4 regions of the Paenarthrobacter sp. NyZ202 genome follow, and region 3 is predicted to be linked to each of the others. Evidence: riboswitches for the same ligand, from Rfam matches in the RefSeq annotation. Region 3 holds a riboswitch; each other region holds the start of a gene.
The links. Region 3 has a riboswitch for cyclic di-AMP ahead of ACPFL9_RS05030 (M23 family metallopeptidase). Riboswitches for the same ligand answer to the same signal wherever they lie in the genome.

Region 1: it holds a riboswitch for cyclic di-AMP, as region 3 does, so the genes downstream of both, ACPFL9_RS04015 (hypothetical protein) here and ACPFL9_RS05030 (M23 family metallopeptidase) in region 3, are expected to answer to the same signal.
Region 2: it holds a riboswitch for cyclic di-AMP, as region 3 does, so the genes downstream of both, ACPFL9_RS02200 (NlpC/P60 family protein) here and ACPFL9_RS05030 (M23 family metallopeptidase) in region 3, are expected to answer to the same signal.
Region 4: it holds a riboswitch for cyclic di-AMP, as region 3 does, so the genes downstream of both, ACPFL9_RS19460 (hypothetical protein) here and ACPFL9_RS05030 (M23 family metallopeptidase) in region 3, are expected to answer to the same signal.

What each region holds. Positions count from the first base shown of each region.
Region 1 is NZ_CP187556.1:823,233-828,437, forward strand. It holds gene ACPFL9_RS04010 (pyridoxal phosphate-dependent decarboxylase family protein) at 1-1,071, shown strand, start outside; gene ACPFL9_RS04015 (hypothetical protein) at 1,183-2,013, opposite strand; cyclic di-AMP (ydaO/yuaA leader) riboswitch at 2,019-2,180, opposite strand; gene ACPFL9_RS04020 (HAMP domain-containing sensor histidine kinase) at 2,315-3,814, opposite strand; gene ACPFL9_RS04025 (response regulator transcription factor) at 3,818-4,558, opposite strand.
Region 2 is NZ_CP187556.1:445,568-450,772, forward strand. It holds gene ACPFL9_RS02190 (NCS2 family permease) at 1-441, opposite strand, end outside; gene ACPFL9_RS02195 (copper resistance CopC family protein) at 554-1,186, shown strand; cyclic di-AMP (ydaO/yuaA leader) riboswitch at 1,366-1,529, shown strand; gene ACPFL9_RS02200 (NlpC/P60 family protein) at 1,533-2,321, shown strand; gene ACPFL9_RS02205 (FAD-dependent monooxygenase) at 2,406-3,074, opposite strand; gene ACPFL9_RS02210 (universal stress protein) at 3,511-4,548, shown strand; gene ACPFL9_RS02215 (PEP/pyruvate-binding domain-containing protein) at 4,567-5,205, shown strand, end outside.
Region 3 is NZ_CP187556.1:1,041,385-1,046,589, forward strand. It holds gene serC (phosphoserine transaminase) at 1-861, opposite strand, end outside; gene ACPFL9_RS05025 (metal-dependent transcriptional regulator) at 1,165-1,860, shown strand; cyclic di-AMP (ydaO/yuaA leader) riboswitch at 2,063-2,302, shown strand; gene ACPFL9_RS05030 (M23 family metallopeptidase) at 2,307-3,137, shown strand; cyclic di-AMP (ydaO/yuaA leader) riboswitch at 3,284-3,443, shown strand; gene ACPFL9_RS05035 (C40 family peptidase) at 3,448-4,191, shown strand; gene ACPFL9_RS05040 (NlpC/P60 family protein) at 4,291-5,064, shown strand.
Region 4 is NZ_CP187556.1:4,204,757-4,209,961, reverse strand. It holds gene ACPFL9_RS19470 (AEC family transporter) at 1-221, shown strand, start outside; gene ACPFL9_RS19465 (MFS transporter) at 412-1,773, shown strand; gene ACPFL9_RS19460 (hypothetical protein) at 1,966-3,411, opposite strand; cyclic di-AMP (ydaO/yuaA leader) riboswitch at 3,414-3,563, opposite strand; gene ACPFL9_RS19455 (ATP-dependent DNA ligase) at 3,793-4,860, shown strand; gene ACPFL9_RS19450 (DUF6480 family protein) at 4,863-5,105, opposite strand.

The DNA.
Region 1 (5,205 bases), 220 kb from region 3:
CTGCGGTTCGCGACGCCGTCTGCTGCGGCCATTGAGGAGTCTGCGGCGGCCTGGTTGCTGGACTTGCTGCACCTTCCGGAAAACTCCGACGTCGGCTTCACCACCGGGGCGACGATGGCCAACTTCGTGGGGCTGGCAGCAGGGCGCCAGTACGTGTTGGAGCAGGCGGGGTGGGACCTGGCCACTTTGGGGCTCGCAGGAGGACCGCGCGTCACGGTGTTTGTTGGCCGGGAACGGCACGAGGTCATCGACCTGGTGGTCCGTTATCTTGGCTTGGGAAACTGCACGCCGGTGGACGTGGATGACCAGGGACGCATCATCCCGGAGGCATTGGCAGCCGCCATGGACGGGCAGCCAGGCCCGGCGATCGTGTGCTTGCAAGCGGGAAACATCCATTCAGGTGCCTTCGACCCCGTCCAGGAGGCGGTGCGCTTGGCCCACGGGAAAGGCGCCTGGGTCCACGTTGACGGTGCCTTCGGATTGTGGGCGGCAGTCAGCCCGGAGCTGGGCAAGTACCTGCCGGGGCTGGAAACCGCGGATTCCTGGGCTACCGATGCTCACAAGACCTTGAATGTCCCCTACGATTCAGGCCTGGCCATCGTGTCCCGGCCGGATGTCATGCGCCGGACTTTCGGTGTACATGCCAGCTACCTGCCCGCAGATGACCACGGCCCCGGCGACCCGCACGAGAAAGTGCCGGAGCTTTCCCGCCGTGCCAGGGGCATCCCGGTGTGGGCTGCACTCCGCTCGTTGGGGCGGTCCGGGACGATCGCAATGGTGGAGAAGCTGGCGGCAAACGCCAGGGCCTTGGCCGAGGGGCTGTCTGCAATCCCCGGGGTCGAGATCCTGAACGACGTGGTGTTCACCCAGGTGTCGGTCAGTTTCGGCAGCGATGAACGTACCCGCCGGGTCACGCAGAGAGTCATGGCCGAAGGGGTGGTGTGGATGTCCGGTTCGGTGTGGCATGGCCGTGACATCCTGCGCATCTCCGTGAGCAACTGGTCCACGGATGCGGACGATGTCGCCGCATCCGTCGCTGCCGTCAGACGCGCTGCGGAGGCTGAAGCCTAGCTGCCGGGGCATAAACCTGCCGGGCACAGATTCAGGGGATGAAAAAGCGCCGGTCCGCACCGTTCGTTTTAGAAGGAATGGTGCGGACCGGCGCTCTGGCTCAGGCCTGGCTTAGTACCAGTTGTTGGCCAAGTGGAAGGCGAGGGCTGCGGAAGGCGAGCCGTAGCGTTCCTTGATGTAGTTCAGGCCCCACTTGATCTGGGTCTGGTAGTTGGTCTGCCAGTCGGCGCCCGCAGTGGCCATCTTGCTTGCCGGCAGTGACTGGACGATCCCATAGGCGCCACTGGAAGGGTTGGTGGCCGTGGTTCGCCAGTTCGATTCCTTCTCCCAGAGCGTGTTCAGGGCGACCATCTCGCCGGCGCCCCAACCGTAGTTTGCCAGGATGCTGGCAGCGTAGGCTTTTGCGGCGGCGGGGTCGTCGATGGCCTTGGGAGCGGCAGCTGCGGCGGCTTTCTCGGCGGCTGCGGCATCGGTGGCCTGCTTGGCCGCAGCATCAGCGGCGGCTTTCTCGGCTGCGGCCTGGGCAGCAGCGGCCTGCTCCGCAGCAGCTTTTTCAGCCGCGGCCTTGTCGGCGGCGGCCTTCTCTGCGGCAGCCTGTTCGGCAGCGGCCTTGTCTGCGGCTGCACGGTCAGCTGCGCCCCGGGCGGCAGCAGCGTCCATCGAAGCAGCGATCTCGGCAGCCTTGTTGGTGCTGACCTGGGCGTTGGCCTGGGTTTCGGCGGCCTGGCTCAGTTCCGGGAGGTTGAAGGCAGCGTTTGCGGCGGTGCCCAGGGATGCAACGCCCAGCGCGGCAGCCACGACGCCGGCTACTACGGACATGCGCTGACCGGTCTTGCCACGGCGGGCAGCGTCCTTCAGGACAGCCTGCGATTTGGTCAGCGGAGCGTTGTGATCGTCACGGTGACGCGCGGAAGGGCGCGTCTGATCGTTCAATTCAGACATGTGTGATTACCTCTCAGCGCCTGCGGAGTTAGCTGTCGGGTTCGGATGAGGTCATCCGGCCGCGCGTGCAGCAGCGGCTTCACCCCAAGGGCCGGCAATCTATGCACGGGCCCGGAGACTCTGGGTCCCCCGTCTCTGCCTTTGGGTGAGAACGGAACTCCGGGAAGTGGCAGAGCTCGGCGCATCCCGGGTGTGGGTCAGGTTGGGGCGACCCACCCTTTCGACGGTACAGGACGAATCGGCTTAAGTCACATTTGGGTAACAGAGATCACGACGGCGGTGCGTCGCCTTGCCCATTTTGTTACAGGCGTGCGGCGCTCCCCAGAGGGAGGCGGAGGGCGAACTCGGTGCGCCCGGGCCGGGATGTGACGTCCACGGTACCGCCGTGTGCGCGCACGATGGACTCCACGATGGAAAGGCCCAGTCCCGAGGTCCCTTCGGAGCCTGACCTCGCGGCGTCTGCCCTGGCAAAACGGGAGAAGATGCGCGCCTGGAAATCCCCCGGAATACCAGGCCCGTTGTCTGTCACGGTCACCACAGCGCCGCCGTCGTTGGACAGCATGACGCCGGTTTCCACCGTTGTCCCGGCATCCGTGTGCTTGCGTGCATTGGAGAGCAGGTTGGCCAGCACTTGGTGGAGCTGTGTCGCGTCCCCGCGCACGGTGACTGGTTCGTCGGGCAGCCGCAGCTTCCAGTGGTGGTCCGGCGCCATCACTTTCTCGTCGCTGACCGTTTCGATCACCAACTGGGTGAGGTCGACATCCGAGACCTTCAACGCTTGTCCTTCATCCAGCCTGGCGAGCAGGAGCAGGTCTTCGACCAAGGCTGTCATGCGTTCCGACTGGCTCTGGACGCGGGCCAGGGACTTCCGGCCGTCCTCGGTGAAGTTCTCGGTCATGCGAAGCAACTCGGTGTATCCGCGGATTGCGGTGAGCGGTGTGCGGAGCTCGTGTGAGGCGTCCGCCACGAACTGGCGCACCTTGGTTTCGCTTGCCTGCCGCGCTTCCAAGGCACTGGCGACGTTGTCGAGCATCTGGTTCAGGGCATGGCCCACGCTGCCCACTTCCGTGCCGGGGTGGGCCGCCCCCTGAGGTACCCGTACCGCCAAAGCCACCTCGCCGGCGTCGAGGGGCAGGCGGGAGACCTTGGTGGCGACGTCGGACAATTGCTCCAAGGGCCGCATGGTCCTGCGGATGATGACGGTACCGGCCAGTCCGATCAACGCCAGTCCTCCCAGCGACACGAACACCATGGTCCACACCAGCGACGCCTCCGCGCTTTGCTTGTCCGCCAGCGGCAGGCCGGTGACAATGACATCTCCGTATGCCGTTTCCACTGCCACCAAGCGGTAGTCGCCGTTGGAGAGGGAGCGGTCCACGGGGGTGCTGTCCTTGGGCAGGGAGAGCAGTACCTGTTGGTCGTCCTGGGACAAGGAGACGCGGTTTCCCTCCGCGTCGATCAGTCCCGAGCTGTTGACCGTTGAACCGTTGATCCGCGCATTCAAGGTTCCAGCGGCCTGGCCCCGCGCCTCCAAGGGGTCCGGTTTGCGGGACGGCGTGGACGGAAAGCCCGACGGCGGTCTGCCGAAGTCTGCTGCGCGGTTGGACGCTTCCTCCAGCTGCTTGTCGAGCTGGCGGTTGAACACCACGTCCATGGAGGCGTAACTGACTACTCCCACGGCGCCACAGATGGCGATGAGCAAGGCCATCGCCACCAGGATCAACCGGGTGCGCAAATGCCACGTTGAAGGTCTGAGCCAGTTGGGCTTGCCACTGCTGGCGGTACCGGTAAGCGCAGCCAAAGCTCAGTCCGCTGGCTTGATGACGTATCCGGCACCGCGGATGGTGTGGATCATCGGCGGGTGGTTGGCTTCGATTTTCTTGCGGAGGTAGGAAATGTAGAGCTCCACAATGTTTGCCTGTCCGCCGAAGTCGTAGTCCCAGACCCGGTCCAGGATCTGGGCCTTGCTGACCACGCGCTTGGGATTCTCCATGAGGTACCGCAGCAGTTCGAACTGGGTGGCCGTGAGCTGGATGTCCTCCCCGGCCCGGGTCACTTCACGGGTATCGACGTTCAACGTCAGGTCGCCCACTACGAGCTCCGCCGTATCCATGGCGGCAATGCCGGATCGCTGGACCAAACGGTGCAGGCGGAGCAGTACTTCTTCCATGCTGAAGGGCTTGGTGACGTAGTCGTCACCCCCGGCGGCGAGACCGACGATGCGGTCCTCCACGGCATCCTTGGCCGTGAGGAAGAGGGCGGGAACTTCGGGGGCAAAGGCGCGGATCCTGGTGAGGACTTCCACGCCGTCAAAGCCGGGAATCATGACATCCAGCACCAGGACGTCCGGGCGGAACTCCTTGGCCAGCTTGACTGCCTGCGGTCCGTCGCCGGCTATGGCAACAGACCAGCCGGCCATTCTCAGGCCCATGCTCATGAGTTCGGCGAGGCTTGGTTCGTCGTCCACCACCAGGGCGCGGATGGGGGAGCCATCCGGGTGGGACAGCTGGGGAAGGTTGTTGGTCATGGAGTGCGGGGATGCCATGGGACAACTCTCCGTTCTGTGCGTTTGCCGCTGCTGAGCCTGCCCTGTGAGGACGCTGTGAAGTCAACACTAGCGAGATGCCGGCCACCGCGAGGGGCATGGGGACAAAGAGCCGGGCCAGCTACCAGACCGGGGGCTGAAGATCGACACGGAACCACTTTGCAATTGGACAGCAACTGTTTCAGATCGTGAGATTCCGCCGGCCGTGGGGCCTCCGACATCAAGTGGCGCATCTTCTCACCCTGTGCCGAATTAAGTTCATTTATGAGGCCATATTTCACGGCTTTCGCGAATGAAATGGCGTTCATTTACAAGGACCACTGAATTGTGATTTGCGACACAATAGTCCCCCATGTCTCAAAATGTGGACGGTTCCAGGCTTTGTTACTTGCGTGTTGGCATTGTTACGTTGCACACTTCCAATGTGAACAAGAACTCAACAGCACCTGCAGCCGCAGCAATCCGGATCAGCGCACCCGCTGCTCCCGAGACCCGCTGTTGTCGAATGCAAGCCTAACTTTCCACCCCAAGAAGTTTCAGGCATTCGCCCCCTTGCCCACCGTCGGGCGCCCCTCCCCAACTCATTGCGGGGACACCAAGCATTCGAAGCCGCGATGACGGCTATTCACTATTGAGGTAAGCACTCC
Region 2 (5,205 bases), 600 kb from region 3:
CACGATCGCGGTCTTCAGCGCCTCCGGGACAGCCTTGAACACGGCGGTGCGGAATCCGGTGAGCACCAGGATCAGCATGGTCACGCCGGAGAGCACCACCAGGCCCATCATGTCCGGCCAGGTCAGTTCCGGGTGCGAGGCCACGGTGACGGCCACGAAGGCGTTGACGCCAAGGCCGGTTGCCACGGCAAACGGGTGCTTTGCCCACGCACCCATGAGGATGGTCAGGATGCCCGCGACGAATGCGGTGGTAGCTGCCACGGCAGTAAAGCCGAGTGATTCGCCGCTGGAGTCCGCTCCGGAGAGGATCAGGGGGTTCAGGACAACGATGTAGCTCATGGCGAAGAACGTCGCAAAGCCGCCGCGGATCTCGCGTGAGTACGTGGAGCCTCGTTCAGAGATCTTGAAGTAACGGTCGATGGCAGAACCTTGTTTAAGCATGAAGGTCTCCGGGGATTGGGTGAGTGTGCTCTCAAATCCTATGCCGCGGATACGGCCCGGCCGGACGATTCGCCTAGTCTGTAAGGAAGCCAACACTAGGAGAAACCGCCCCATGCGTACCATCCGCCCCCTTCTGGCCGCCGTCGTTGCTGCTGTGGCCTTAACCGCCGCAGTGCTGTTCGGTGCTGCTCCGGCGTCCGCGCACGATGTCGCCGAGTCCACCGCTCCGGCGAACGGTGCCAGCGTTGCCGAGGTCCCGGCGTCGGTCTCCATCACCTTCAACAACCGCCCCCTGGCCATCGGCTCGGGCGTAACGGTGACTTCCGGTGGCGAGAACTGGGCGGATGGCGCCGTCGAAATCATCGACAACCAAGCGGTGCAGAAGCTTCGCCCCGGCGCGCCGGCTGGCCAATACACGGTCACGTGGCGCGTGGTCAGCTCCGACTCCCACCCGATCGAGGGCACCTTTTCCTTCACGGCCGCCAGCGGAAGTACGACGGCGGCAGGCGGCTCGGCGGTGGCGTCACCGTCGGCGTCCGCACCGGCAGCGTCGGTCCCTTCGGCAGGCACGTCAGCACCTGGTACCAGCGGCAACGAGGCTGCCCCCGCGGAGTCCCAGCCGTTTCCCTGGAGCATCGTCGGGCTGGCTGTTGTTGCGGTTGGCCTCGTGATCTTCCTGGCCGTTACGGCGCGTCGGAAGTTGGCGCCCACCGACAGCGCCGATGCCGAAAAATCCGCAGAATAACGGGGTTTTCTACCTAGCGTCGAAGGTCTCGGATCGGTTACTGCGACACGCCAAAACCAAACTTCTCGTTACTCAAATGTGACTTTGGTGTGATCATCGCGTACGGTAGTACCTGTGCCCGATCCATGTACGGGGCACTTCCGGCCTGATTGCCTAGCTCTGCCGCAGGCTGGAATCCGTTCGCAGACATACCTACGGCAGAGACGGGGAACCCATTTTGGTCAGCTTTTGAAGCTGACCTTGGGGTGAAGTCACGAAGCTTCCGCTGCATGGCGGGAGACAGTGGCCGGGTGACTCCCATCCGAATCCGACAGCTAACCTCGCAGGCATCGGGAGAGGCTTTTTCATGTCTTCACGCATTCTTCGCGGCCGTCGTAAGGCGGACAGCGTACGTCCCAATCCGTTCATCTCAATCTCCAAGGCTGTTGCCAGCAACGCATCGGGCGCAGGCCGCCAGGCTGCTGTTATCGCCGCCGCGTCGGGCCTGGTCCTGACCGGTTCCATCGCCGCCCACGCCGCGGAAACCCCGGCACAGGCACCGGTGGAGCGCGACTCCAGCCCCGCCACGGTGGCGCAGACGGTTTCCGAGGCTCCCAACAAGGTTGTCACCGCCGCTGCAACGGCTACCGTCAACTTCGAGCGTCCGGCGGTTGCTTCCGTAGCAGCACCGGTCATCGAAAAGCCGGCACCGGCTCCTGCGCCGGCACCCAAGAAGGCTGCAGCCACCACCGCTGCCGCCCCGGCCAAGGCCACGGCTACCGCCACTGCAACCGCTCCGGCTCCTGCCGCTCCTGCTGCCGCAGCTCCGGCCGCCGGTGGCGTCAACGCCGCCATGGTTGCCTCGGCCTACGCGCAGATCGGCATCTTCCAGGACTGCACCGCCATGGTTGAAAAGGCCCTCGGCTCTGCAGGTATCCGGGTTGGCGATCTCGCTCCCATGCAGTTCCTGAACTACGGCAAGGTAGTCAGCGACCCGCAGCCGGGCGACATGATCGTCCAGTCCGGCCACGTTGCCATCTACATCGGCAACGGCCAGGCCATCAGCGGTGGCATCAACGGCAACCAGACGGGCATCCACCCCATCAGCTGGCTGACCGCAACGGGCCCCCTGACCTACGTACGCGCAGGCGCCTAAGCCTCACGCTTCACCCAAAAGCCGGCATCTCCGGGACTCAACGTCCCGAGGGTGCCGGCTTTTGTTGTCTGGTTGGAAGGCGTTTCAGGCGAGGGCAACGCCCGGTGAGGCCGGAAGGGCCACCCTCGCCGAGATGGCCTGGCCCACGGCTTTGGCCTGCCGAAGTACTTCCTTGGGGGTGGGGGTCACGAGTTCGCCCACGCCCACCAGGTGCATGCCTACCGCCCGCATGGCGGCCACGAGGTTCTGGCCGATGCTGATTCCAAGGTCCGCGAGCATCCTGCGCAACTGGCTCTGGGCACAGCGCGTGACCACGATGTGGTCGGCCAGAAGGATGCCGTCCGGGGTATGGACCGCCCATTTCCGGGTTTCGACCGGGGATAGGCCGGTGCGGGTGCTGCCAAGGTCCGCCACTTGGCCATAGGCCGGTTGTGGCTCGCTGCCCAGGAAATCGAGGCGCACGGCGCGGGTAGTGCTGCGGACATCCAAGTGATGGCTCGCTGCGTAGTTGCGCAAGTGCCGGAGGATTTCGTTGCGTTCCTGCATGGCAGCGGGGTCGGAAACATCGCAGCGGGGCAGCATGCCGGTATGAAGGGACGCCGTTGCCGGGGAAGGTGTTCCCATGAGACTGTCCACCACGATTGAGCCGACGCCATGACGGCTCAGTTCGCTGGCCACAGCCAACCCGGAAAGCCCGGCGCCGATGACCACGGTGGTGGTCCGTTCCGTGCCGGAATCAGGCGTGAGGTGCACTGCTTGGTTCCTCCTTGACTGTGTGCCCGCGGGCATGGCATGGGTTGCGTCCGGGTCCCCAAGCGGTCGCAAGTAAATGGCCGGTATGTGTGCTGGAACACGCTTGCCGGCCATTCGGTGACTCGAACATTACCCAACTTTTTGTGTCGTGGATAGCCTCCGCCACAGCGTGTTTTTTGTAGTCATTTTGGCCGCATCAAGGAGCCTGGCTGCGGGCACTGGCTGGACCCCGAAACCGAGCCCGGACCGTTATGCACATAGCCCAACGTCGCCTTGATTCGGCCATGCCAACCGAGAATAGTTGGGATTGGAAGGGGAATCCCAAGGGCTTCCCCGGCCCCGGCCGCAGGCAAGCCTGTCACGAGGTCCATCGATAGCTGGAACCTCTGGCAGAATGGCCGGAACATCAAGCAGCAGGTGGAGAGGCAGGCCCCCAATGGACCAGCACGGCAGACACGTTGACCACACCCGGGACGGTGAGGACCCGGTGGCAGCACCAGGAGGAATCGTCGTCGGCGTGGATGGTTCGGAGCACGGTCAGTGCGCCTTGGTCTGGGCCGCCCGGGAAGCTGAACGCCGGCAGCGCCCGCTCCACATCGTCACCGCCTACTCGGTGCCGATCTTTGCTGCTTCGGGCTTGGACGGCGGGTACGCCACAGTGGACGACTCCGTGATCCGGGAGGGTGCCGAGGCGATCGTCAAACAGGCCATGGACAAGGTTTCCGGCTACTCCATCGATGTCGACGCTTCCGTTGAGAACGGAGACGCGGCCGGTGTCCTGCTGGACCTGTCCGCGGAGGCGGAGCTGCTGGTCTTCGGAAGCCGCGGGCGTGGCGGGTTCGTCGGGCGCCTCCTGGGCTCCGTGAGCAGCGCGCTGCCTGCCCATGCTAAATGCCCTACCGTTACTGTGCCGCTCTACTGCGCGGACCGCTTGGGCGAGAACACCGAGGACAAACACATCAAGGCCGAACACGCCAAGGCCGGTCCGCGGACGGTGGAGAATGTGGTCGTCGTGGGCGTGGATGGTTCGGAGCAGGCGCGGGTCGCGGTTTTGGAAGCCGCTGAACAAGCGGAGCGGATGGGCGCCAGCCTCCGCGTCATTTGCGCAGTTCCGCAGTACAGCGGATCGCTGGCCTGGGTGCCTGCGCCGCTTGATCGCGATGCCCTCTTCGCGGACATCAAGGTGCAACTGGACGCTGGGGTAGCGTGGCTGCGGAGCCACTTCCCCCGGCTGACCGTGGAGACGGACCTCCGGGACGGCGCACCCGTTGACGTCCTGGTGGAGGCCAGCCGCAGTGTTGAGCTCGTGGTCCTGGGCACCCGCGGACGGGGTGGATTTGCCGGCATGCTTCTGGGCTCCACTTCGGACGGCGTCCTGCACCATGCCAAGGGGCCCGTGCTGGTGGTTCCGGATAGGGAAGATCCCAGGCTCGCCGACCGCGCCAAGTTCGGTCCCATGCTTGGCACAGCCTAAAGCAGCGCCGCCCTTCACATGAGCAGCCAGGAACGGAACCGGCAACCAGGAACTGGTGGACGCACGTACGTTGTGCCGCTGGACCGGATCCGGGCTGGGATGCTCGCAGAAGTCGGAGGCAAGGCGGCAAACCTGGGGGAGTTGCTTGCCGCCGGGTTCCCCGTGCCTTCAGGGTTTTGCCTGAAGACAGCCGCGTACAGGCATTCCCTCGCGTCAACCGGCCTGGAGGATGTTCTTGAGGCCTTGGATGCTGCGGCTAAGTCCACGTCCGGCCAGCAGTCCATGTCCGGCCAGCGGGACACGTCCGGCCAGCGGGCCACAGCCGAACTGAACTCCTTGGCGGCCCGCGCGCGATCGCTGATACGGGAGGCGGGAATCCCTCCTGATGTGGTCGCCGAACTGCGAAGTTCCTATCTGGCCCTGGGCGGAGACGCTCCTGTCGCGGTCCGTTCCTCGGCCACCGCGGAAGATTTGCCGTTTGCGAGCTTCGCCGGCCAGCAGGACACCTTCCTGAACGTCGTGGGGGTGGACAACGTCGTTGATGCAGTGAGCAGATGCTGGGCTTCGCTGTGGACCGACCGGGCCGTGAGCTACAGGACCACCAACGGAATCAGCCACTCAACGGTGACCCTCGCGGTGGTGGTGCAGCAAATGATC
Region 3 (5,205 bases):
GTACACGCGGCTGGCGGAATCGGCCGTGCGCTTGCTGGCAAAGTCCAGGCCGCCGTTGCTGTTGAGCCACTGGACCTGCGCGTCCAAGGTGACCAAGGTGGTCAGGGACGGAGTGTTGTACGTCTGGTTCAGCTTGGAGTTGTCGATGGCCGTCTGGAGATCCAGGAAGTCGGGAATCCAACGGCCGCCGGCCTTGATGCGGGCTGCCCGCTCCAGGGCAGCGGGGGAGAAGAGGCCCAGCCACAGGCCGCCATCCGAGGCAAAGTTCTTCTGGGGTGCGAAGTAGTAGACATCCGACTCCGCAACATCAACGTCGAGGCCGCCGGCAGCGGAGGTGGCATCCACCAGCACCAGTGAGCCCTCATCGGCGCCGTCCACGCGCTTGACCGTCGCGGCAACGCCCGTGGAGGTCTCGTTCTGTGGCCAGGCATAGACGTCCACGCCGGCCTCTGCCCTGGGCGCGGGACGCGTTCCGGGCTCGGACTTGATGATGGAGGACTCGTCCAGGAACGGGGCCTTGTTGGTGGCCGAAGCGAACTTGGAACCGAATTCGCCGAAGGAGAGGTGCTGGGCCTTCTTCTCCACCAGGCCGAACGCAGCAACATCCCAGAACGCAGTGGATCCGCCCACACCCAGGACAACCTCGTAGCCCTCGGGCGCGCGGAAGAACTGGCTGAGGCCCTCGCGGACCGAGCCCACAAGGTTCTTGACCGGAGCCTGGCGGTGGGAGGTGCCGAGGATGTTCTTCGCTGCAGCGGACAAGGCTTCTATTTGTTCCGGGCGGACCTTGGACGGTCCTGCACCGAAGCGGCCGTCCTTGGGCAGCAGGTCGGCGGGAATGGTGATGCTGTTGTCGCTCACGGTGGCTCCAATGTGTTTCGGTCAAAGATGGGGAGGTGGCAGGTGGCATCAGCTGCCCCTTCGACTCCCCAATTCTGCCTGACGGGGAGGGCGGGCACTAACCTCCGGTTGTCATAGTCCGCCACGTGGAACGGCGCCGGCTCCGAAGGCCCCGGTCGCAGAGTGAAATTATCAAGAGTAATTCCAAATAAGCTAGGCTAAGGTTTGGCGTTCCTGAGCCGGAGGTTGTGCACCGACGGACTTGCCCGGGACGCGGTACGGTGGAGATTACGCAAGAACTGCGTTCGAGGAGAGCTGAGCTGGATGACGGATCTGATCGATACCACTGAGATGTATCTTCGGACCATTTTGGAGCTTGAAGAGGAGAACATTGTTGCTCTTCGCGCACGCATCGCCGAACGCCTCCGCCACTCAGGCCCCACGGTTTCCCAGACCATTGGCCGCATGGAGCGCGACGGCCTGGTGGTTGTTTCCAATGACCGCCACCTGGAACTGACGGAGGTCGGCCGCAAGCGCGCCACCGAGGTCATGCGCAAGCACCGCCTGGCTGAACGCCTCCTTGCCGACGTGATCGGCCTGGACTGGGCCTACGTCCACGATGAAGCATGCCGGTGGGAGCACGTCATGAGCGAGCGGGTGGAGCGCAGGCTCTACGAACTCCTGGAACACCCCACTGAATCTCCGTACGGCAACCCGATTCCCGGCCTGGAAGCACTGGGCGGGTTGGGTGGCCAGCCGCTGGAACGCGGTGATGTCAACCTCCTGCAGGCCATGGACGGATACGCTTCGGACTCCCGTGTCGTGGTGAGTCGCCTGGCCGAGCCCATCCAGGTGGAGCCCGAGCTCCTGACCCAGCTTGACGAGGGCGGCATCCGCCCTGGCGCTGCCGTCTCGCTCGAACGCGTGGGTGAATACATCTCGGTCCGCGTACCCGGTATCGAAGGCGCCTTGGAGCTGCCGCCGGAAGTCGCAGCGCACGTCTTCGTCGCCGTCAACTGAACTCATGCCCGGGGCGCCGTCCGGTGCGTCCGGCGGGGTGGCGGATCTCACCTTTGGGATCAGCGCCAGCGTGTGACCTGCACTTTTCCGCAGGAAGTGGTATGGGCTCGCTCCGCCACGCCCCGTTTCTGTAGATAACGAATTTATTACTGCGGGCTTTAATCCCCTATAGTTATCTACTAGCGCTGATACCAAAGCGTTACCTGATCTGGAGCCGAACTCTGCCAGCAGATCAGGTGTGCCATCCACCACTGGCAGAGGCGGGGGAACCACAAGCGGCTGTCTAAAGAAGCAGCCTTGGGGTGAAGCCCGCAGCAGAAGTGCCTACTGACGCAAGTCCCTCCTGGGATACCTGTGTGCCGTGTGCGCTTTGTGCGGGCCGGGTCTGAACTCTCTGATCCGAATCCGACAGCTAACTTCGCAGGCTTTTCAGAGAGGAACAGAGTTTGACATCGCAGAACGCCAGGGGCCGCCGACGCGCGACCGGCCCCGCTACTGAGCTGCGGCCAGCCCGCGTCGTAACGGAGATCCGGCCCCGCGACACCCAGCGTCAGGTGCGCCGCCGTAAGAGCCCGTTGCGCCAGGTTGCCGACTTCGCCGCAGCCAGTGGCGTCGGGCAGAAAGCCGGTGTAGCGCTTGCCGCCACCGGCCTTGCCCTGACTGTCGGTCTGCCGGCCACCAGCCCGGTGATGGCCACCTCCGAGTCGGGCCAGACCGAGGCCGCGCTGACAGTCGCGGGCGGCAGCCAGCCCGAGGTTTCCGCGGAAGCGTCGGCCAAGATCGATTTCAGCCGCGCAGCCGTTGCTACTGCGGCGGATCCTGACGGAAAGCTCAAGCAGCTCCTGAGTGCACAGTCGGCCGAGAGCATCCAGCGTGCCTCATCCGTCGGCAGCCTGGGCAGCCCGCTGGACACGCTCAGCACGGCTTCTCCGTTCGGCTACCGCATCAGCCCGCTCACGGGCGGCGCCGGCGACTTCCACCGCGGGCAGGACTTTGTGGCCCAGTGCGGCACCGCTGTCCATGCGGCAGCAGCCGGCAAGGTCACGTTCGCCGGATGGCACGAGTACGGTGGAGGCAACCGCGTGGTGGTAGACCACGGCAACGGCCTCGAGACCACGTACAACCACTTGTCGTCGTTCAGCGTGAAGGTCGGCCAGACCGTCAGCCGCGGAGACACTGTTGCCCTGAGCGGCACCACCGGCGCCTCCACCGGCTGCCACCTCCACTTCGAGGTCCAGGTCAACGGCGAAGTCGTTGACCCCATGGGTTGGCTCTGAGCCAGAGCTGATGGTCGTCTCTCGCATTTGTGACACGCCCCGTGATCTGAATGTGACATTGAAGCACTTCTGTTGTACCGTCTAAATCGCATCGGCTTCCAGGGAGCCGATGCACTTGGGTGGATTGCCTAGCTCTGCCACCATCCAGGGTCCGTTCGCAAAATTCGTCTGGCAGGGGCGGGGGAACCACTTCCGGCCTTTTTTGAAGGCCTAGGGGTTAAGTCGCAAAGCTTCCTTGAAGCGGAGCGGCCGGATGACTCCCATCCGAATCCGACAGCTCACCTCGCAGGCATTGGGAGAGGCTACCTTCGTGTCTTCACGCACTACCCCTGCGCGCCACCGCGCCGAAACGGTTCGCACGAACCCTTTGAACAACCTTTCCAAGGCTGTTTCCACCAATGCAGGCACCGTAGGACGCCAGGCCGCCGTTCTGGCCGCAGCTTCAGGACTTGTCCTCAGCGTTGGAATGCCCGCCCAGGCAGCTGACACCGACGTCTCCAAGTCGGAATCGTCAAGCACCCAGCAGCTCGTGACCACCGCAGTGGTTACCGCCGAGCCCACCGCCACGGTTTCCTTCGAAAGCCCCGTCGTGGCCACCAAGGAAGCCCCCAAGGTCCAGCGCGCTTCCCAGACCACCCGCACGCAGGCCGGCAACGGTGGTTCCACCAGCGGTGCTGCAGTGACGGCCCAGTCTTCCAAGGCCAAGGACTCCGCTTCCAGCGCAGCCGCTTCGGGCCTCGCCGCCATTGCCTACACCGGCATTGGCCACCCCTACGTCTGGGGCGGCACCAGCCCCAACGGTTGGGACTGCTCAGGTTTCACCCAGTGGGTTTACGCCCAGGCCGGCATCAGCATCCCCCGCGTCAACGCATGGACCGCCATGAAGCCCACCAGCACGCCGGCTCCCGGTGACCTGGTGATGCAGAACGGTGGAGCCCACGTGGGCATCTACGTTGGCAACGGCATGATGATCAGCGCCCTCAACCCCAGCCAGGGCACGCTGCTCCACTCGGTGGCTTCCACCGGCAGCTCCTCGTTCTACACCCTCGGCTAGCACATCCCGTTCGGGGCAAGCCAGCATGCCCCCCAAGTGCTGGCCTGCCGAACCGGACGCGTCCCCAACCGCGTCCGGATACGACAAAAGAGAGTAACCATGACGAGTGCAAACAAGAATGCACGGCACCGCGCTGAGGCCCCCAAGACCAGCTCCATCGCCGTCATCGCCAAGGCCGTCAGCGGCAATGCAGGCGGCGTTGGCCGCCAGGCAGCCGTTATCGCCGCTGCATCAGGCCTGGTCCTGACCAGTGGTGTTGCTGCCAACGCGGCCGACACCAACATCCAGCGCGAGTCCACCGCCACCACGGCACTCGACGTGCAGGCCGTTGCCCAGGCAACCATTGCAGCCGATTCCACCGTGGCCATCTCCTACGAGCGCCCCGTCGTCACGACGGTTGAAGCTCCGGCTCCCGTGGTGGAGAAGGCTCCCGCAAAGGCTGAAACCAAAGCCGCTTCCGGTGCCACCACGCAGTCCGGTGCGGCCAATGTTTCGGTCAGCACTGCGGCCCCTGCCACCAAGGCTCCCGCCGCCTCCAGCGGCCTGGGTGCCGCGATCGCCGCGGCAGCCTACGCACAGTTGGGTGTCACGCAGGACTGCACCATGCTGGTGACCAACTCCCTTGCGGCGGTGGGAATCAACTTCCACGACTGGCCGGCCGGCTACCTTTCGTTGGGACGCACGGTGAGCGCAGCTGAAGCGCAGCCGGGAGACCTGATCTACTACGCCAACGGCGGCTACGGCGGAATGGCACACATTGCCGTTTACGTCGGCAACGGCATGGCAGTGCACGGCGGATGGAACGGATCCACCACCGCACTGTTCAGTGCAAATGTCGGCTCAGGCCCCGTTTTCATCCGGGTCAACGGCTGATCGATCATCCCAAGGGAACCCCGCAGGCACAGCGCCTGCGGGGTTTCCTCGTTTTAACGCCGCCACGTTTGCCCGGGAACAGGTGTCCCGCACGTGAACATTGACCGACACCACAGGGGAATCAACAGAATAATTCGTTGA
Region 4 (5,205 bases), 1.3 Mb from region 3:
CAATGCCGGTGATCGTCTGGGCGCTGGGCAGGTTCGTCTTCGGGCTTGAAGGCCAGCACCTTCTGGCGAGCGTCATCATGGCAGCCCTTCCCACAGCCCAGAACGTGTTTCTTTTCGCCTCCCCATATGACCGGGGGACCGTGGTTGCCCGTGACGTCATTCTTTGCACCACTGTTTTGTGCGTCGGGGCGCTGCTGGTGGTCGCTGCCTTGCTCGGCTGACCGGCTGTAATGCTTTGAAGGTATTCATTGATGCAATTTCTGTGTTGGACGCGCATCACACCGAACCTCTAAAGTTGATGCAGGTCATATGACAGGCGCCACAAGTGCCATGCCCCAGCAGTGATCCAGGCCCGGTCCCAGTGCGCCTGCGGTCGCGAAAAGCTTTACCTAGTCAAAGAGGATTTACCCCATGCAATCTGTTGACGCTGCCGTCACGGATGTCGCCCACGCCACCAAGAAGTTTTTCAAGCGTGTGCTGCCCATCATGCTGGTCATGCTCGTCTGCAACCAGCTCAACCGGTCCAATATCGGCTATGCCCACGAACACCTTGAAGCCGACGTAGGAATCGGCGCCGCCGCCTACGGGTTCGGTGCCGGGCTGTTCTTTGTTGCCTACGCGATCTTCGAGCTTCCCAGCAACGTACTGATGGAAAAGTACGGCGCCAAGGTGTGGCTGACCCGCATCATGATCAGCTGGGGCCTGGTGTCCTTCCTCATGGCCTTCGTCCAGAACGAAATGATGTTCTACGTGCTGCGCTTCCTTCTGGGCGCCGCCGAGGCAGGCTTCTTCCCCGCCGTGATCTTCTACTTCGCCCGCTGGGTGCCCGCTGGACAACGCGGCAAAGCCACTGCAATCTTCATTGCCGGGTCCTCCGTCGCAGCAGCCCTCTCCGGCCCCATCGCGGGCCTGCTCCTCAGCCTCCACGATCTTCTGGGGATCCGCGGCTGGCAGTGGCTCTTCGGCTTTGAGGGCTTGCTCTCCGTGGCCGTTGGCTGCATTGTGTTCTTCCTGCTGGATGCCAAAATCGAGGATGCCAAATGGCTGACTCCCTCGGAAAAGTCGGCACTGACACAGGCAATCGCCGATGAAGACGCCCATCACACCAAGGGTTCCAAGGGCAAGGTCAATCGCTGGAAGATGCTCCTCAACCCGCAGATCCTCCTGCTCTGTGCCATCTATTTCTCCGTGCAGTTGTCCATCTACGCCAACACGTTCTGGCTGCCCACCATCGTCAAGCAGATTCCCGGCACCACCGACCTCAGCGTCGGATTCCTCTCCGCCATTCCGTGGGTCTGCGCAGTCTTCGCCATGTACTTCGCCGCCAAGCTGCAGGACAAAGCCAAGTCCAAGCGGCCGCTGCTGGTGGTCGCCCTGCTGGTTGCCGCCGTCGGGACCTTTGCGGCAGCCGTGGCCACACCCGTCCTGGCGCTGGTCTTCCTGGCTGTTGCTGCCATGGGCTTCAAGAGCGCGTCGCCGCTCTTCTGGACCATCCCGCAATCCGGGCTGCACCCGGCAGTCCTTGCCCCGGCCATCGCCATCATCAACTCGCTGGGAAACCTCGGCGGTTTCGTTGCGCCGTTCGGTTTCGGCATCATCAAGGAGCAGACAGGCAGCGTGGTTCCGGGCCTCTACGCCCTCGCCGCAGCGTCACTGCTCGCCGCGGGGCTGGTCTACTTCCTGCGCGAACGCAAGAAGGACATCACACCTCGCCCGGAATCCGGCACGGCCGAGAAGGTTAGGTCGGCTGACACGCTGCATACGGCAGTCTGATTTCATCAAAGAAGACAGAGGGCAGGCACCCGCAACGGGAGCCTGCCCTCTGTCTTTAGCGAAGCTATCTTGATCGCCGGAGCCGCTGGCAGCTCCAGCGGCCCATCCGCCGCCGGAACGTTGCCGTACGGCTGCTGCTGCAGTAACGGCCGTGCCAGCCGATGTGCGTGGTGGTCCGGGGCATGCGGGTGCTCACTTAAGCGCCTCCTTGGCGAGGTCCAGCAGCCCGTCCACGCTCAGGGACGGGTCATTGGTGGCCGGGGCGCTGCCCGCTTTTGGGTCGTTGCTGGGCCTCGGCTTCTGGGTCTGGGTCGGCGTGGGCGTTGGCGTCTGCGTGGGAGTAGGCGTGACGGTGGGTGCCGGCGTCTGTGTGGGGGTGGGGGTCGGCGCAGTGACCGCATCCGACGGCGGCGCGGGCTGGCCCGGAGCCGGAGTGGTCACTCCTGGCACCGGCACCACGGCCGACGGGGTTGTGGACGGTACCCATTTCGGCGCCGCCAGTGATACCGACGGAACGGGAACGGACGACGGCGACACTGCGGCAGGTGCCTCCGGTGCCGACTGCGTGGGGTCGGCCGGCGCCTGATCCGCGGCGGTTGCCGTCTGGGATGCTGCCGACGCCGTGGAGTACGACGGGCTCGGCGCGGGGGAAGCGGTGCCGGTATGGCGTCCATTGCCGTTGCCGGATGCAGTACCGTCAGCCTCCTGCGCGGGTGTTTCCTGACCGATCAGCGGCAGCTCCCAGGCCTGGCTCACCGTGCCGACCGTCAGCACAAGCCCCAGGGCACCGGCAACCACCGCCATGCGCTGGCCCATGGTTTTCACGGAGGCGGCCTTGGTCAGGGCGTTGTGGGGCTCCCGGGTGAATGGTGACGCGCCCAGGGATCCAAAGGCGGATGCGCCGGCCGAGTGGGTGCTTTCGCTTCGAGCTTGTGCGTGGCCTGCCGCTTCGGCGCGGGCAGCGCTGCGGCTGGACAGGCCGGCCGCGGCCGTAGCTGCTGCTGCGGCTGTTTTTGCCGTGCCTACTGTTTTTGCCGTGCCTGCCGCTTTGGGCTGGGCGGGGACAGGTTCGACACCGGGCTCGGCGCCGGGTGCGGCAATGACCGGGATCGCCGCGGTAGCGGGTTCGGGGACAGGTTCGACGCCGGGCTCGGCGCCGGGTGCGGCAATGACCGGGATCGCCGCGGTAGCGGGTTCGGGGGCAGGTCCCGGCTCGACGGGTGCGGCAATGACCGGGATCGCCGCGGTAGCGGGTTCGGGGGCAGGTCCCGGCTCGACGGGTGCGGCGATGACCGGGATCGCCGATGTTGGCGGTCCGGGTGTGGTGGATTCGGCGCGGGTGGGCACAGGGACGGCAGGGATGGCGGCAGTCCGGGGCTCTGCTTCCGCAGCAGCGGGACCGCTGGCGGGGGCGCCGGCAGTTTCCGCAGCCAGAACCGCCTGTGCTGCGCGCTCGGCCGCGCGGGCCGCCGCGCGCGTCATGGGCGCCTGGGTAGGAGTGGCCGCGGTGGCGGGTGCCGCCGTCGTGGTTTCTTCACCGGTGACCTGTCCGCTGGGTTGGGCCCGACGGCGTCCGGTTGGCTTGGTGCGCTCGGCGGCCCCTGGGGCACGGCGCGGCTGATCCATGGTTGGGGACATGGTGTTTGCCTCTCAACGCCTGCGAGGTTAGCTGTCGGGTTCGGACGAGGCCGTCCGGCCGCGCATGGCGGCTTCACCCCAAGGGCCTGCGGAGAACAGGCCCGGGAACTCTGGGTCCCCCGTCTCTGCCGCGGATCTGGCGGATTCCGGGATGCGGCAGAGCTCGGCGTCAGCCCGGAAGCGGCCCAGCGGAGATTCGGGTCGCCCTTCGAAGGTACAGGAGCACGGAAGTAAAGTCACATTAATGTAACGGACGGAACGCCTAAGGGTGGTACGGGTCCGCGGCGCCTACCCTTCGGGGTCCGCCCGGGAGTGCCCTGTTTATGCACATAGGGGATTGCACCCTAGCTTTGGGCAGGTGCGGGCCGGTAGACATGAGCTATGGATCTTCCCGTGATGCCGCCCATTTCGCCCATGCTCGCCAAGTCCGTCCCGAACATCCCGGATGTCGGGCACTATGAACCCAAATGGGACGGGTTCCGGACCATCGTGTTCAAGGACGGGGATGACATCATCCTGGGCAGCCGCAACGAGAAACCCATGACCCGCTACTTCCCTGAACTCGTGGAGGCGCTGAAGAAAAACCTGCCGGAGAAGTGCGTGGTGGATGGCGAGATCATTCTCATCTCCGGCAACCGGCTGGACTTTGAGGGCCTGCAGCAGCGCATCCACCCAGCCGACAGCCGGGTCCGGATGCTCGCAGAGAAAACGCCGTCCTCCTTCGTGGGGTTCGACCTCCTTGCCCTCGGTGACGAAGACTTCACCGGCAAACCGTTCAGTGAGCGCCGCTCGGCGTTGGAAGACGCGCTTGCCGCGGCCGAACCGCCGGTCTATGTGACGCCTGCGGTCACCGACTTGGAGCGGGCTCAGGAATGGTTCGTGCAGCTTGAGGGAGCAGGGCTCGACGGCGTGTTGTCCAAGCCGCTCCACGGCACCTACCAGCCGAACAAGCGGGTGATGTTCAAGACCAAGCATGAACGGACAGCGGACTGCGTGGTGGCCGGGTTCCGGTGGCACAAAACGGCGGACGTTGTCGGGTCCATGCTGTTGGGCCTCCATGACGATTCCGGCAAGCTCCATCATGTGGGAGTGGTGGCGTCCTTCCCCATGGCAAAACGGAAGGCGCTCGTGGAGGAGTTGGAGCCTTACAAAGTGGACATCGGCGACCACCCGTGGGGCGAGTGGGCCAGCCAGGAAGCGGGGGCCGCGGTCAATTCGAGGATGCCGGGCGCCCAAAGCCGGTGGAGTGCGGGCAAGGACTTCTCGTTCGTACCGCTGCGGCCCGAGCTCGTGATCGAAGTGGCCTACGACTACATGGAGGGCGACCGGTTCCGGCACACCACCCAGTTCCGCAGGTGGCGGCCGGACCGGACGCCTGCCAGCTGTACGTACTCACAGCTGGAAGAGCCCGCAGATTATGACCTCGGGGAGATCCTGCGGTTGTCTTAGCGCTACTCCTCGTGCCCCTGGTCCATGCTCATGCTGTCCTCGGCCGGTGGGGTTTCTCCGGGAGGAACTCCGCCGCCCGGCTCAAGGCCGGTCACGTTACCGTTCTCCGGGTCAGGGTTGGCTGAGGCTGCGGGATCGCTGTCTTCGTCCTGGCGCAGGTCCGGGTCTTCGTGGATGCTGTCGGGTTCGGCTGCTCCACTTGCGCCGAAGGTCTGAGGGTCGTCTTCCGGGTCATAGCTGGTCATCGTCAAGCCTTCCTAAGCAACCTTATGATCATGCTTGCACCGCCAGCCTAGCCGGGTGGTCCGGCAGGCAACAAGGGGCGCCGCTGCCGCCTGCCGTCGT